Regions from separate parts of the Ensifer fredii genome, predicted to be linked through region 2. Evidence: predicted binding sites of a transcription regulator. Region 2 holds the regulator's gene; each other region holds the start of a gene.
The links. The regulator LexA, encoded in region 2, represses DNA repair genes until DNA is damaged. The targets are predictions, from matches to a motif close to TGTTCNNNNTGTGTTCNG.
Positions count from the first base shown of each region.

Region 1: a site for LexA is predicted at 1,996-2,013, ahead of NXT3_RS12460 (ribonuclease T2). Genes of this name have one in related genera too.
Region 3: a site for LexA is predicted at 2,325-2,342, ahead of ruvC (crossover junction endodeoxyribonuclease RuvC). Genes of this name have one in related genera too.

Region 1 covers NZ_CP024307.1:2,527,028-2,532,475, reverse strand. Annotated here, with positions in the region: gene NXT3_RS12470 (thiamine pyrophosphate-binding protein) at 1-793, opposite strand, end outside; gene NXT3_RS12465 (alpha/beta hydrolase) at 852-1,805, opposite strand; gene NXT3_RS12460 (ribonuclease T2) at 2,038-2,811, shown strand; gene ettA (energy-dependent translational throttle protein EttA) at 2,931-4,580, shown strand; gene NXT3_RS12450 (ArsR/SmtB family transcription factor) at 4,873-5,448, shown strand, end outside.
Region 2 covers NZ_CP024307.1:1,908,576-1,914,023, forward strand. Annotated here, with positions in the region: gene NXT3_RS09500 (hypothetical protein) at 1-259, shown strand, start outside; gene NXT3_RS09505 (hypothetical protein) at 348-983, shown strand; gene NXT3_RS09515 (hypothetical protein) at 1,158-1,601, opposite strand; gene NXT3_RS09525 (hypothetical protein) at 2,004-2,522, opposite strand; gene NXT3_RS09530 (hypothetical protein) at 2,683-2,982, opposite strand; gene lexA (transcriptional repressor LexA) at 3,489-4,199, opposite strand; gene NXT3_RS31945 (hypothetical protein) at 4,434-4,601, opposite strand; tRNA gene NXT3_RS09540 (tRNA-Ala) at 4,914-4,989, opposite strand; gene NXT3_RS09545 (sugar phosphate isomerase/epimerase family protein) at 5,077-5,448, opposite strand, start outside.
Region 3 covers NZ_CP024307.1:3,384,551-3,389,998, forward strand. Annotated here, with positions in the region: gene ruvB (Holliday junction branch migration DNA helicase RuvB) at 1-755, opposite strand, end outside; gene ruvA (Holliday junction branch migration protein RuvA) at 903-1,520, opposite strand; gene ruvC (crossover junction endodeoxyribonuclease RuvC) at 1,771-2,283, opposite strand; gene NXT3_RS16670 (LLM class flavin-dependent oxidoreductase) at 2,453-3,454, shown strand; gene NXT3_RS16675 (YebC/PmpR family DNA-binding transcriptional regulator) at 3,697-4,443, opposite strand; gene NXT3_RS16680 (MBL fold metallo-hydrolase) at 4,570-5,409, opposite strand.

The DNA of each region.
Region 1 (5,448 bases), 620 kb from region 2:
CCGCTTCCTTGATTTCCTTTGCCAACGCCGGGTTGACGCCGATGCCGACGTCGCCGGCATAGCTGGGATGCAGGTGATCGAAGAGCATTTGGCGCCGGAAGGAGCAGCCGACCGGCAGATGCCAGCGTTCGGCGAATTGCTCAAAATCGGCAACGCTTTCCGCGGACCAGCGGGTGCCGCCGAGAATGGCAATTGGGCGCTTCGCTTCCGTGAGGAGATCGGCGAGCCGAGCGATCTGGCTCGGTCCCGGATGGCTTTCGACCGGCTGGTAAGGGCGGGCGGCCGGAGCTTCCGTTCGCTCCGTCAGCATGTCTTCCGGCAGTGTCAGAACCACCGGTCCGGGACGGCCGGAGGTCGCGACGGCAAAGGCGCGGGTGACGAATTCAGCAATCCGCGCCGGATCGTCGATCTCGCCCACCCATTTGGCGACCTCGGTGAGGGCGCGGCGATATTCGATCTCCTGGAAGGCCTCGCGTTCGCGGGCGTCACGCTGCACCTGGCCGATGAAGAGGATCATCGGGATCGAATCCTGGCGGGCGACGTGAAGCCCGGCGGAGGCATTGGTGGCGCCGGGGCCGCGCGTGACCATGCAGATGCCGGGCTCGCCGGTCAGCCGGCCCCAGGCATCCGCCATCATCGCCGCACCGCCTTCCTGGCGGCAGACGACGACGTCGATGTCGGTGTCGTGGAGCGCATCCAAAACGGCCAGGTAGCTTTCGCCCGGCACGCAGGAGATGCGCTCGACGCCGTTTGCGATGAGCGCCTCGACCACCAGTTGCCCGCCCGTCTTCATGTCGGCACCTCCCAATGCTATCGTCCGTTTCGATCAGATCGCCGGCTTGCGGGATCTGTCATGTTGTTTCGTCTATGCGGTTCCTCACCCCGACGGCTTTCAGGCACCAGCGGGCGAAATCTTCCGTCGCGGTTTCGCGGCCGATTTCGTTGAGCGTCTCGTGGCGCATTCCCTCATATATCGTGATCGTCACGTCGGCCATGCCGCGCGCCTTCATGCGTCGGCCGAGCCAGTCGATGACGTCGCCGTTCAAGGTTGAGGGGTCGGCGCTGCCGCCGACCAGGTGGACCGGCAGCGTCGCCGGCAAGCGGGCGAGCCGGTCGGACCGCGCACCGGCAAAGGCAAGTTCGAAGACGTCGATCCAGAGTGAGACGCTGGTCTCGAAGCCGCAGAGCGGATCGGCGATATACTTTGCAACTTCGTCCTCGTCGCGCGACAGCCAGTCGAATTCGGTCTTCCGAGCGGCAATGGCTTTGCTCCAGGCGCCGAAGGTGAGTTGCGAAAGCAGCGGGCTCGGGACGTCCGAACCCTTCAGCATTCGTTCGATCGCGAGGATCAGTTGGCCGCCGCGGCCGGCGGGACCGGGGCGAAAATTGGAGTTCCAGACGGCGAGCGCGTCATAAAGTTCCGGATCGGTCTCGGCAGCGTTCAGGGCGATCAGCCCACCCATCGAGTGGCCGAACAGCACGACCGGCAGCCCGGGATGGTTGGCGGCGGCCATCTGCCGCACGGCGCGCAGATCGGCAATCACCTTTTCGGAGCCACCGCGCTTAGAGAAGAGACCGAGCTGCGCATCGGCCGCGCGGCTCTCGCCGTGGCCACGATGATCGTGTGCGTAGACATGGAAGCCATGCTGGGCCATGGCTTCGGCAAAGCGGGCGTAGCGGCCGGAATGTTCGGCAAGCCCATGGCTGACCAGCAATATGCCTCGCGGCGCATCGGAAGCCGTCCGATGGCGCCATGCGAGCGTCGCACCCGTCGGGCTTTGAAGTGTCCTTACCTGCCCGAACATGCCTCACTCCAATCAAATCCAATAGCCGCAGAGCAGCTATTGCGATGGAGGCTGATCCACCATCCGCCCAACACTCCCCGCGATATCAAATCGATTTGGCGGTCAAAGGCAATCGCTGCTTGTTGCTTCTTGCGCATGAGATCAGAACCGATTCGAAGAGACATATTGGGGGTTGCAACTTTCCCGCTTTTGTTGTTAGTTTGTTCTCGTTTTGTATTTACTGGAGGCCGTTATGGCAGTGCGAGCTATCGTACAGGTGGTAAGAGTTGCAGCGCTTGCTCTTGGGTTGGGGATGTCGTCTCTGGCCGCCGCAGAGGAGTCGCCGGGTGAAGAGATGAAGACGGTACCGGATGGGGCAAGGACGGAATATGTGCTGGCGGTCAGTTGGCAGCCCGGTTTTTGCGAGACGCGGCCCACGCGCAAGGAATGCGTCGACCAGACCTCGGACCGGTTCGATGCGACGCATTTCTCGCTCCACGGCCTTTGGCCCTTGAAGAAGAGCTATTGCGGCGTGGAGACGGAACTGAAGGCGCAAGACCGCAAGGGGGAGTGGCTCGAGCTGCCGAAACTCGCCATGGCAGACGAGACCGCCGCGCGTCTCATCGTCGCCATGCCGGGGGTGAAATCCGGCCTCGACCGGCACCAATGGCTGCGAAGCGGCACCTGCCAGGCCGACAACGCCGACGACTATTTCACGCTCCAGCTTCGTCTTCTCGACGAGCTGAACGCATCGGCGGTGCGTGCCCTGTTTGCCGACAGGATCGGTTCGGAGATTGGCGAAAAGCAGATCAAGGCGGCCTTCGAACAGAGTTTCGGAGCAGGGGCCGGTGATCGGGTGCGCATGCGCTGCCAGACCGTCGAGGGCCGCAGCGTAATCACCGGTTTCACCATTGGGCTTTCCGGCGATCTCTCGGGCCAAGCGGGTCTCGCGGGCCTCATAAAGGCGGCCGGGCCGACCGAGTTCAAATGCGCCAAGGGGATCGCCGACGCCGCCGGGCGGGGCTGAACTGGAAGGCTTATCGCAGCAAGGGAACGGCGCGGGCAGGGCCCTTTGGCGATTGCCCCGCCACCATAATTCGCCTACATAGCGGGCAAATTTCCCCTTCCGATGCGGAGCATTCCTTTATGGCACGTCAGTTTATCTACCACATGGCCGGGCTCAACAAGGCCTATGGCAACAAGAAGGTCCTGGAGAACATCCATCTGTCGTTCTATCCGGACGCTAAGATCGGCATTCTCGGCCCCAACGGCGCCGGCAAGTCCACGGTTCTGCGGATCATGGCCGGGCTCGACCACGAATATACCGGCGAGGCCTGGGTCGCCGAAGGCGCGACCGTCGGCTACCTGCCGCAGGAGCCGCAGCTCGATGCGCAGAAGAACGTGCTCGAGAACGTCATGGAAGGCGTGGCCGCGAAGAAGGCGATCATCGACCGCTACAACGAGCTGATGATGAACTATTCCGACGAGACGGCGGAAGAGGGCGCCAAGCTTCAGGACATCATCGATAGCCAGAACCTCTGGGATCTCGACAGCCAAGTCGAAATGGCGATGGACGCGCTCCGCTGCCCGCCGGGCGACGCCGAGGTCACCAATCTGTCCGGCGGCGAGAAGCGCCGCGTGGCACTCTGCAAGCTGCTCTTGTCGCAGCCGGACCTGCTGCTTCTCGACGAACCGACCAACCATCTCGACGCCGAGACGATCGCCTGGCTCGAAAAGCACCTGCGCGAATATCCGGGCGCCGTGCTGATGATCACCCACGACCGCTACTTCCTCGACAACGTCACCGGCTGGATTCTCGAGCTCGATCGTGGCCGCGGCATTCCCTATGAAGGCAACTATTCCGCCTATCTGCAGGCAAAGGCCAAGCGTATGGCCCAGGAAGGGCGTGAAGAGGCGACCCGCCAGAAGGCCATCAGCCGCGAGCAGGAGTGGATCGCCTCGAGCCCGAAGGCCCGCCAGGCGAAGTCGAAGGCGCGTATCCGCGCCTATGACGAGTTGGTAAAGGCGGCGGCCGACAGGCGTCCGGGCGACGCCCAGATCATCATTCCGGTCGGCGAGCGGCTCGGCCAGGTGGTCATCGAAGCGGAGAACATCTCCAAGGGCTATGACGACCAGTTGCTGATCGAGGGCCTGAGCTTCAAGCTGCCGCCGGGCGGCATCGTCGGCGTCATCGGCCCGAACGGCGCCGGTAAGACGACGCTGTTCCGGATGATCACCGGCCAGGAGCAGCCCGAAGAGGGCGCGATCCGCATCGGCGACAGCGTGCAGCTCGGCTATGTCGACCAGAGCCGCGACGCGCTCGACGGCAACAAGACGGTGTGGGAGGAAATCTCCGGCGGCAACGACGTCATCAGGCTCGGCAAGCACGAGGTCAATTCGCGGGCCTATTGCTCGTCCTTCAATTTCAAGGGCGGTGACCAGCAGCAGAAGGTCGGCACGCTTTCCGGCGGCCAGCGCAACCGCGTGCACCTCGCCAAGATGCTCAAGGCCGGCGGCAACGTCATCCTGCTCGACGAGCCGACCAACGACCTCGACACCGAGACGCTTGCCGCACTCGAGGATGCGCTCGAAAACTTCGCCGGCTGCGCGGTGATCATCAGCCACGACCGCATGTTCCTCGATCGCCTGGCGACCCATATCCTCGCCTTCGAGGGCGACAGCCATGTCGAATGGTTCGAAGGCAACTTCGAGGATTACGAGAAGGACAAGATCCGCCGGCTCGGTCCCGACTCGGTCAACCCGAAGCGGGTGACGTACAAACGCCTGACGCGGTAATCAACCACTCGGGGGCGCCGCACACGCCGTCGGATGTCCCGGTGTGCTTCGGCGCATTTGCCGCGCGGATGTGGCAACTTGTGCGACGGGACGGGAGCCGCGCTTGAGCAGCCCCGCCGCTCCTGTCCGCGGCTGCCGCGTCCAACTCGTAACATCGCTGCGCGGGCGGATCGTAAGGTCTGCCCGCTTTCATGTCCGGGAAGCGTCATCTCCTTGCCTTTCCGCGCAAATCCCGCTTGCGCGCCGTCTTCAAATCACATAAACATATCTTTATGTGTTGATGAGGATCGCGATGACGAACCGTGGAACGCTTGGCTTGGATGCCTTGGTCGACGTCCTGAAGGCGGCGGGCGAGCCGACGCGTATGCGTCTTCTGGCGCTGCTTGCGGCCGGCGATCTGACCGTGACCGATCTTACCGAAATTCTCGGCCAGTCGCAGCCTCGCATTTCCCGGCACCTGAAACTGCTTGCGGAAGTGGCGCTGATCGATCGCTACCAGGAGGGCGCCTGGGCCTATTTCCGTCTACGGCAGGAGGGCGGGCGGGTCGCGCTTGTCCGCGAGCTTCTCGCGGCGTCGGCACCGGACGATGCGATCCTTGCCAGAGATTCCATTCGGCTTGCGACCCTGAAGAAGGCGCGCGCCGAGAAGGCCCAGGCCTATTTCAGCCGCAACGCTGCCGAGTGGGACGAGCTGAGGCGCCTGCATGTCAGCGAAGGCGACGTCGAGGCAGCCTTGAAGACGATGGTCGGCGACGAACCGGTCGACAGCCTGCTCGATCTCGGAACCGGCACGGGCCGCATCCTGCAGCTCTTCGAGGGGCTCTACCGGCGCGGTATCGGCGTCGACGCCAGCCGTGACATGCTGGCG
Region 2 (5,448 bases):
AAAGAAGATCGCGCCGGAGATCATCGCGGCGACGAATAATGAGCCGTGGTGGCAGTCCCGCGTCATGTGGGGGTCGATCGTTGCGATTGCCGCCCCCATCGCCGCTCCGCTGCTGTCGTGGGTGATCGGTGAGACCGTCACCATCAGCGCTGATGAGCAGGCGAACATCGCTGCCGCACTCGCCGCCGCTGGTTCTGCCGTAGGCGGGTTGCTGGCAATTTACGGGCGGTTCCGCGCTCGCAAGCCGATCGGCGAATGACATCATACGGCCGCCGCATCCCCGCGGCGGCCGATTTCTTTGGATCGCATAAGCATGGGGCATCGGGGACATAATGGCGGATGATGATATGAACGGGAATGATCCACACCGCACCTATACAGATGCAGTGACGGCACAGCTCGGGGAACGGGTGACGAACCTCGGACGGCGGCAGACAGACCTTGAGGCGGAGATGAGAACCGGCTTCAAGCAAATGGAATCTGCGGTCGGCGCGCTTGCGGCCGAGATGCGCAATTCCGTGGCCGCTCTGTCGTCGACACTCGCGGAGCGAAACCGTCCACAGTGGCAGGCCCTCGGCGTTGCATTGAGCTTCTGCACGATTCTCGGCGCTCTCGCCTATTGGCCAATCAACGCCGCGACGAGCGACCTGAAGGCCTCGGTTTCCATCCTGAACGAAAAGATGGTGACGCAGAAGGAAATGGAGTGGCGGTCGGCGCGCGGCGCCGAAGACAGGTTGCAGCAGCAGTCCATGCTGAAAGACCTGCGCGATGCCCAGGTGCCACGTCAGGAGCTCGATCGCGTCTGGACGAGCTACGATCAGCGCTTTGCTGACCATCAACGGCAGATAGACGAGGTGAAACAGGCGCAGGGGAGCGTCTACAGTCAGCGCGACATCATCCTCGATCTCAAGGAAAACCAGCAGCGGCTGGAGCGGGAGATCGCCAGGCTACTCGCTTCCTCGGGCAACTCGCTGGACCGATAGCGGCTGTATCTGCTCGGCATAACCGTCGGCGGCCGGCTTCGGCATAACATGTAAATCAGGTCGTCGCAGCCGAGGCCGCACCACCGATGTTTGTCCGGCCGCACCCATATCAGGCACGTCTGGCCGATCAGTCGCGTATCGGCATCTCGGCGGCGGTGAAAGCCTGCTCAATCCTTAATCAAAATCGACCGAGTCAGGAAAAGCCGATTCATCGTTCACCAACTCATCATCTTCCGGCTCCGGAATTATGACTGGAATTTTTCCTGCGTCGAGATCGGCGGAGCCGTCAAAAGACAAGCGCACGGCAAGCGTCCCGGGTCCGTCCGGAACAAAATGAAGATCGGTAGGCGTGAAAATAGCAGGAAATCTCTCGTCGGCCACGGTAAAGTCCACAGCGACGTCAGCGACAGAGATCTCCTCGTGGCCATTGTCAAAGAATGCAGAAATTGTGGCAGTATGCTTTCCGCGCTCCAGTCCGCGCGCCTCGATCCAGTTGGAAAGTTTCACGACATCTCCGGCTGAAGCGAACAGCACACCTGGGTATACTCCAATCAAAATGGACTTGCCGTTGACCTCTATCCGAACATCATCACAGAAGATTGAACGGACCTCGATCATCGAGACCACCTAATCGCATGGCTTATCCTGGCCGCGCGCGGCATTTTCTGGTGCGCTGATGTGGAAAGCACCACTAGGTTGTTTACTTGCTCCGGGTGATGAAAGCACGTGGCATGGCGCATGTTTGCGACTGGTTCTTTCAGGGGCCAGCACGAGTCCACCTTCATAACGCGACCGTCGATCGCGAATAAGATTCGAGCAGCAGTATCGATCGTCCAGTTGCCGGGCGCGCCTAAGAGCCTTGAGACCTGGGCCGGATCCTTCCCAAGCCGCCTTGCCAAAGTAGCGTTAGAGATACCTGACTCCACGCAGTTACGCACGACGAGGTCATACATGTCCTCGCGAGCGTTCTCTGCCACATAGCCAAGCGTTCTCTCCGATATGCGCTGGTCGCCTTGCGGTTCAGCCAATATTGAAGTGCTTGGAGACATAATCTTCCACCTTTTCACCATAAATAGGGGGATGCCCCGGAAATAGGGAATCCCATTCTTGCCTGCATAGTTGTGCTGCCGCTCGAAAGTCCAAGCCTGCTCGCGGCATCCATTTGAGCAACACCAAGATGTCTGGCTCGGCAAATCCGCCAAAAACTCGGATGGCGGGCTGCGGGTCTCGGATCCGAACGTCGACGATCCCCAGAAGTACGGGGTCCACCCTTGCTATTGTGCAACTGGCGTCTTTGTCGTGCGGGTCCATGCCAAACGTCACATAGGACCCGTTTGAGATGCGCTCCAAGACAGATAATGTCCTACCGGAAAGCCTGGCGAACCGGCCGTCGACACCATCTCCGTCCACGAATTGCTGCACTTCTTTTCCAAGAAAAATGTGCCTCTGGACCAAATAGGACGGACGGGCGGGAACAAGTAAGCGCAGCGTCTCATCGGGGTTCTCGCAGTGTGTTTTTATTACCTCGCTTATTGACATATATGTCAACACATCCCCGTCAACAAATTATTAATTTTTGAAATCATCAACCCTTCGTGATGTTCACGAGCGTTGCAATATGCGCACAACCATTCGTTAGACGGCTGATTGAAGCGATCTTTGTCTCAGAGTCAACAGCCGCTGGCTCCGCCGGAGGCGCTCAGGGACGCTCGCTGTGTTGCTGCTCCACTTGATCGGCATATCCTTCAGCGGCCGGCCTTGGCGTGAACATGTAGATCAGGTCGTCGCATCCGAGCCCGCATCTCTGGTGCTCTCTCAGCTGCGTCCTGCGCTCACAGCTCTGGCCGATCAGGTTTATAAAGTCGCGGATAGGCATGTCGGCGCCGTGCTTTTCGATCAGCCGAGCGACGTTGTAGCGGCCCTTTCGCCCGCACTGCGAACAGGTCAGAACCATCTGGGGGAGGGTGAATTCGGCGAGTGTTCGTAGACGTTCAGGCATGCGCGATGCTCCTCGTTTGAGGTTGTCGAATCCCGCATGTCGTGAAGGGCGCCCGCACGCGCCGATGAGCAATTATCCTCGGTTTTCCGTTTCTGAAAAGTCGAGATTCCTCTGAAAAATCAATGGTGCAAAAACGGCAAAAAACGAGGCGCTTTTGGACCTGTTTTTCAGAAACGACATTGATTTTATTGGAAGTGGAGGGGATTTGCAGTCCTCTGCGTCACCACTCCGCCACGAGGCCTCTCGTGCTCGTAAAATCGAGCGATGGCGGGCGTTTAAAACGAATCCATGTGGAGCGCAAGAGGGAGACGTTCAAAAAAGACGCCCACAAACAGCTTTGAACAGGCCGGAATACGAGAGCGCTTCTTGCCGGTGGCATGGCGGACGCCGAGACCAATAAACGCCGGCCGCAGTAAGCGAGATCACGGAAGGCAAAGAGAACAGTTCTGTCGTCGCGACCGCGCGAAACGACCGCACACAGGATCGGCACAGGAACCCAAATCGGCCTAGTGATAGCGCCGGATCAGACCGACGAGTTTGCCCTGAATTTTCACGCGGTCGGGTCCGAAGATGCGCGTTTCGTAAGCCGGATTCGCCGCTTCCAGTGCGATCGATGCGCCCTTGCGGCGGAATCGCTTCAAGGTTGCCTCCTCGTCGTCGATCAGGGCGACGACGATGTCGCCCGGGCTGGCGGTGCTGGCGTTGCGGATGATCACCGTGTCGCCATCGAGAATGCCCGCCTCGATCATCGAATCGCCCTTGATTTCGAGGGCGTAGTGCTCGCCGCTGCCGATCATCTCGACCGGCACGGAAATCTCGTGCGTATTGTTCTGAATGGCCGAAATCGGCACGCCGGCGGCGATCCGGCCCATGACCGGCACTGTTATAGACGCGCTCTCGACCGGCGGCGTTGGCGCCGGCTTCGGTGCCGGGGGCTTGCCGAGGCTGCCCTCGATGACGCTCGGCGAGAAGCCGCGCCGCGGCTGGGCTGGGCTCGAATAGGCTTCCGGCAGCTTGATGACCTCGAGCGCTCGGGCCCGATTGGGTAGCCGGCGAATGAAACCGCGTTCTTCCAGCGCAGTGATCAGCCGGTGGATGCCCGATTTCGACGCAAGATCGAGCGCATCTTTCATCTCGTCGAAGGAGGGCGGGACCCCGGATTCCTTCATCCGTTCATGAATGAACAGAAGCAATTCCTGTTGCTTGCGGGTCAGCATGCGCGTCACTCCAGATTCGCGAAACAAATCAAGAACAGAAACTATCCGTTCCATATGTGTTCCGCAAGCACTTAATATTCCGTGAACTCATGCGTCGAGGCGCGTCCGCTATCAGGGCGGCACGGACGGTTTGCGGGTTTCGATGGTGGTGAAGACTTGCGTGCGGCAAGCGTCACACATAGGCGAGCGTTTGCTCACCTTTGACGACGCTGTGCATCGTCTTGACAAGCCGTCCTAGTAGGCGAGGCGCAGCCCGCCGGGGCTAAGAACGTCGAAGTCGGGTTCAGGGTAGGGGCCGTACCACTGGGTGTAGGTCGTGTTGCCCGTAGCGCCTGTCGTGGCGCATCCTGAAAGTGTGAGAAGAGCGATTAAGGCGGCGGCGATCAGAGATTTGAGAGGCATGGTAGTCCCCACTTGCGGGAGTTGCCGATATGCAATGATGCCAGGTGCTAAGTCTCTCTCAAATCAGGCTCTTTGGCAAGCGAGGGGCAAGGCGGGAAGACGGCACATCGGGTGGAAAACACCGCTCCCTCTGACTTCGGGTCGCTCGCTTCTTAACGGAATTCGCGTTCGCAATGGGTCTGCTGCGAACACAGTCTGAAGTGGTGGTCGTCCGAGGGTGACGAGCCACGTCGGATCGGCCCGCTACAGAGATGTCGCTGATGTCTTAGCGATGTTCTGTTACCTATGTCTCCGGGTCGGACAAAGGTCGTTTGGTGGAGTCGAAGGGAGTCGAACCCTCGACCTCCGCAGTGCGATTGCGGCGCTCTCCCAACTGAGCTACGACCCCAGCCGTTCACCTATATAGGCGGATTTGAGCGCCCGCGCCAGTCCCTCCCGGCGTCTCGCGTGGGGAGGATCGGGGCCGTCGTGGATGTCACTCGAGGAGAATTTGCTTGAGCGTCGCGGCGTCCTCGATGAAGGCGGCGGGATCGTCATTGGCGACGAATTCCAGCATTGCAAAGCGTCGCCCGGTCCAGCGCGATGCGGGGAGGGCCGTGAGGACGCTTCGCCAATAGTCGGATGCCGATGCCAGGGGAAAACGGTTGCGATTTCGATCCCAGGCGAAGACGTGGACATGAGATACATGCTGACCGATGCGGGCGACCTCTGCGAGCGCCTCGCCGAGCTCCAGCCCGGGCCGCGGCTGCCAATAGAGATAAACATTGTCGTGGGCGATCGCGTCGATCAGGCGGCTTGCCGAGTCGGTCGTGTCCGTCAGCGATCGCGGGTGATATTCCAGCGAGAC
Region 3 (5,448 bases), 1.5 Mb from region 2:
AACCGCGTCAGCGCCTCGTCGGCAAGCTCCCGCGTCACGGCCTCGACCCGCGCCACCTCGGCGAAGTCGCGCACCCGGCGCAGCAGCCGGCCGGCGATGCGCGGCGTGCCGCGCGCCCGGCGGGCGATTTCGCGCGCGCCCTCATCGGTCATGCCGAGGCCCATCAGCCGCGCGCCGCGACGGACGATCAGTTCCAGTTCCTCGACCGTGTAGAAATTGAGCCGCACCGGGATGCCGAAGCGGTCGCGCAACGGCGTTGTCAAGAGACCGAGGCGCGTCGTCGCCGCCACCAGCGTGAACTTGGCAAGATCGATCTTCACCGAGCGCGCCGCCGGCCCTTCGCCGATGATCAGGTCGAGCTGGAAATCCTCCATGGCCGGATAGAGGATTTCCTCGACCGCCGGGTTCAACCGGTGGATTTCGTCGATGAACAGCACGTCGCGCTCTTCGAGATTGGTGAGCAGCGCCGCGAGATCGCCGGCCTTAGCTATGACCGGTCCTGACGTCGAGCGAAAATTGACACCGAGCTCCTTCGCCATGATCTGCGCGAGCGTCGTCTTGCCGAGACCGGGCGGGCCGACGAAGAGAACGTGATCGAGCGCCTCGCCGCGGTTGCGGGCCGCCTCGATGAAGATCTTCAGATTGGCGCGCGCTTCCGCCTGGCCGGTAAACTCGTCGAGCGACTGCGGGCGCAGCGTCGCATCGAGGTCCTCGCCCCGCTTTTCCGGCGCAATCAGGCGTGCGGCTTCAGTCATCTCAAACTTCCGTTGCGGGATGGATCGCGCGGCCGCTCGATTTCGCCCCCGCGTGTCCCAACCTTAGTGCGCGGGCGGCAGTCAATCCAGTGCGATCGCGCACACCCTCACTCCTATTCCATTGTGGCTGCAGAAAGGCTTCCCGCCTCAGCGCGCCAGCTCCTTCAATCCCAGGCGGATCAGCTTGGCGCTGTCACCCCCCTCGCCGCCATTCTTCAAGGCCGCGGCGACCGCGTTCGCCGCCTGGTCGCGTGAATAGCCGAGATTGGTGAGCGCCGACACCGCATCGGCGACGGGAGCAGAGGCAACTCCCTCGCTCAGTTCCTGCTTGAGGCCGATCGTCGGGGCCATGTCGCCGGCAAAGGCCGGAGCCTTGTTCTTCAGCTCGGTGACGATGCGCACCGCCACCTTCGGTCCGACGCCTGGCGCGCGCGCCACCGACGTTTTGTCCTGCAGCGCGATGGCGTTGGCGAGTTCGCCGGGTGTCAGCGTCGAAAGCAGCGCCAGCGCCACCTTCGAGCCCACTCCCTGGACGGTCTGCAGCAGGCGGAACCATTCGCGCTCGAGGACCGAGAGAAAGCCAAAAAGCTTCAACTGGTCTTCGCGCACATAGGTCTCGATAAAGAGCACCGCAGCTTCGCCGGTCGAGCCGAGCTTGGCGAGCGTGCGGGCCGAACAATAGGCCACATATCCGACCCCGTGAACGTCGAGGACGACATAGTCCTCGCCGATCTCGTCGATGGTGCCCTTGAGTTTGCCGATCATCTGGCTTCCGTCTTTCTGGGTCCCTGTACGTCCCTTTGAGGCTTGCGTTCCGCGCACCCCCTCTGGCCTGCCGGCCATCTTCCCCACAAGGGGGGAGAAAAGGAGTGGCACGATCCGTGCCTCCACGGCAGCGTTCCACTTGCTGAAACCTTTCGGTAGGAACCAGTGGCCAGCGGCACATATTCTCCCCCCTTGTGGGGGAGATGGCCGGCAGGCCAGAGGGGGATGGGCTTAGCCGCCATTGCCTGCCCTACCCCGCAAGCGCCGCAAGGCGGTTGGTGATCGCCTGCCTGTTGTGCGCATGGCAGATGGCGATGGCAAGCGCGTCGGCGGCGTCGTTGCCCTTGAACTCGGCCTTGGGCATCAGCACCTTCAACATCATATGGATCTGCTGCTTCTCCCCATGGCCGACGCCGATTACCGCCTTCTTCACCGCATTCGGCGCATATTCGGCGACCCGGAGGCCGGCGCGCGCCGGAACCAGCATGGCGATGCCGCGCGCCTGGCCGAGCTTCAGCGTCGCCGTCGCGTCCTTGTTGACGAAGGTCTGTTCCACCGCCGCCTCGTGCGGCTGGTAGCCATGCACCACCTCGGCAAGCCCGTCGTGCAACTGGCAGAGGCGCGAGGCAAGGTCCATCTCGCCGTCGGAGGTCACCGTGCCGGAAGCGACGAAACGCAGCGAATTGCCGAGCGTCTCGATAATGCCCCAGCCTGTGCGTCTCAGGCCCGGATCGATGCCGATGATGCGAATCGTCGTCTGCATGGCTCACCCTATGTCGGTCAACGGGACGCTGCCAGCAAAAAGTGAACAAAACAAAAACATTACACAGAAACGACATCCGCCGAAGGAAAAACGCAGGCGGGGCCTTGGCGCAAAGAAACTTGAACCTACATTGCGATCGATCAATTTCTCTTAATTGAAAGCGTTTGCCATGCTGCCCTTTTCCGTTCTCGACCTGTCGCCGATTACCGAAGGGGGCAGCGTCGCCCAGTCGCTGGAAAACTCGCGCCGGCTGGCGATCGCAGCGGAGGAGAATGGCTACAGGCGCTTCTGGCTGGCCGAGCATCACGGCATGAAGGGAATTGCCAGCGCCGCCACTTCGATCGTCATCTCGCATGTGGCTTCGGCGACGCAGAGCATCCGCGTCGGCTCCGGCGGCATCATGCTCCCCAACCATTCGCCGCTCGTCATTGCCGAGCAATTCGGCACGCTTGCCGCCCTTTATCCCGGCCGTATCGATCTCGGCCTCGGCCGTGCGCCCGGCACCGACATGCGGACGGCCCAGGCGCTCCGGCGCAATATGGAAGCAAGCTCGAACAATTTCCCGAATGATGTCGTGGAGCTTCAGGCGCTGCTCGGGCCCGTCAGCGAAGATCAGAAAATCATCGCCGTGCCGGGGGCCGATTCGAACGTGCCGATCTGGCTGCTCGGCTCGAGCCACTTCAGCGCCCATCTCGCCGGCATGCTCGGCCTTCCCTTCGCCTTCGCATCGCACTTCGCGCCGGATATGCTGCTCTCCGCGCTCGAGATCTATCGCGAGCGCTTCACGCCGTCGCCGCAGCTCGACAAGCCGCAGGTGATGGTCGGCGTCATGGGCGTTGCGGCCGACACGGACGAGGAGGCCAACTATCTTTTCACCTCGATGCAGCAATCCTTCTTGGCGCTTCGCCGCAATGCGCGTGGTCGCTTCCCGCCGCCCGTCCGGTCGATGGAGGGGCTGTGGACTCCGGACGAAAAAATCTTCGTCGACCATGCGATGAGCTATGCGGTCGTCGGCGGTCCCGAAACCATCCGCCGCAAGATCGCGTCCTTCGTCGATCTCACCAGGGCCGACGAGCTGATCGTCTCCATGCCGATCTTCGACATGGAGAAGCGGCTGCACTCGCTGAAGCTATTCGCACAGGCGCAAGCGGATTTGGCGCGGGCTGCTTGACCGCAAAGGGTGCCACCCCCTCTACCCTGCCGGGCATCTCCCCCAAGGGGGGAGATCGGCCAGAAGCAAAGCGCTGCCTGGCACTGAGTTTGCGAATGTCAAAGAGACCAGTTTTCACGGTTCGCGTGACGAGCAATTGATTGAGCGGAACATCGCCGCTTGCCGATCTCTCCCCTTGCGGGGGAGATGCCCGGCAGGGCAGAGGGGGGTATTACGCCCGCTTGCCCAGCGCCGAACAGACCTCAGGCGGAAAGCTTCGCCAGCACTTCCTCGGACACCTCGAAGTTCGAATAGACGTTCTGGACGTCGTCATCGTCCTCGAGGTTGTCGATGAGCTTCATCAGCGACTGTGCCTTTTCCTCGTCGACCGGCACTGTGTTCTGCGCCTTCCAGATCGCCTTGACGGTCTCGGCTTCGCCGAGCACGCCTTCGAGCGCCTTCGAAACGTCGCCGATATCTTCGAAACCGCAGATGATCGTGTGGCCTTCCTCGTCCGTCGCCACGTCGTCGGCGCCCGATTCGATCGCCGCTTCCATCACCTTGTCGGCGTCGCCGGCCGAAAGCGGGTAGGTGATTTCGCCGACGCGGTCGAAGGAGAAGGACACCGAACCCGTTTCACCGAGTGCGCCGCCGGCCTTGGTGAAGATCGAGCGGACATTGGAGGCGGTGCGGTTGCGGTTGTCGGTCAATGCCTCGACGATGACGGCGACGCCGCCCGGGCCATAGCCCTCGTAGCGGACTTCTTCGTAGTTCTCCGCGTCGCCGCCGGCAGCCTTCTTGATGGCGCGCTCGATATTGTCCTTCGGCATCGACTGCGCCTTGGCGTTCTGGATGGCGAGCCGGAGGCGCGGGTTCATGCCCGGGTCGGGCAGGCCGGTCTTCGCGGCAACGGTGATTTCGCGCGCGAGCTTGGAAAACATTTTCGAGCGCACCGCATCCTGACGGCCCTTGCGGTGCATGATGTTCTTGAACTGTGAATGGCCAGCCATGACGCCCTCTGCATGCATGAATTTGTTGGGATCGGGCGCCTTATAGTTTCATTGCCGCTTTTCGTCCAGCAGGGCCACCGTTCCGGCACGCGTAATTCGACTCACGCGCAAATGCAGTTCCGCCCGTCAAACCCCCTGGAGCACATGGATCAGCGGCTTGCTCGGCAGAGTGCGCAGCGAAACCGTGATGCTCGGACCGGTGGCGAAGCTCTTGTCATAGTCGTCGCCGAACATCGCCAGGAAATCGCCGATCGGCGGTCCGCGCCGGTGCATCGGCAGGATGAGCGCGGCGCGCAGCCGCGACGTGACGCGGCTCATGCTTTCCGCCCCCATCGTCAGGCCGCCGTCGACGGGCACCATCAAAACGTCGAGCCGGCCGATCTGCCGGTAGTGGCTGTCGTCGAGCTCGTGGTGGAGGTGGCCGAGATGACCGATGCAGAGTCCTGCCACCTCGAATATAAAGATCGAATTGCCGTCCGGCTCCATGCCCTCGAAGCCGGAGCGGATGTCGGTCGTCACGTTGCGGATATAGGTATCGCCGACGACGAGATCGTGGTCGGCCGGCTCGCCATCCTCGCCCCAACCATGCAGCACGTGACGGATCGCCGGGTCCGGCGTCAGCGTATAGTGGCTCGAATGGGCCTTGTTCATGGTCACGACGTCGGGCGGCGTCGCGGTCCGGAACCAGCCGTTGTAATCGGTGGCGATCGAAATCCCGCCCGGCGTTTCGATTAGGAAGGTCGAGTGGCCGACATAGGTGATGGTGACTTCGCCGTCGGCCGCCGCCGCGACAGGCGCGACCTCGGGTGCTGCGAAGCTGACGAAGGTCGCCGCCGGCGTGGCTGCGGCGATCGCCTGGCACTGGCTGAACGGTGCGGACACGTCCTGAGCATGGGCCGGCTCCGGCCAGAGCGCATGGATGAACCAGATGGCGACCAGGGCGTAGGCAAGGTATCGCAGCAGCATCCTCAACCTCTCACGCAATCAAGCGCCGCGCAGGATCAT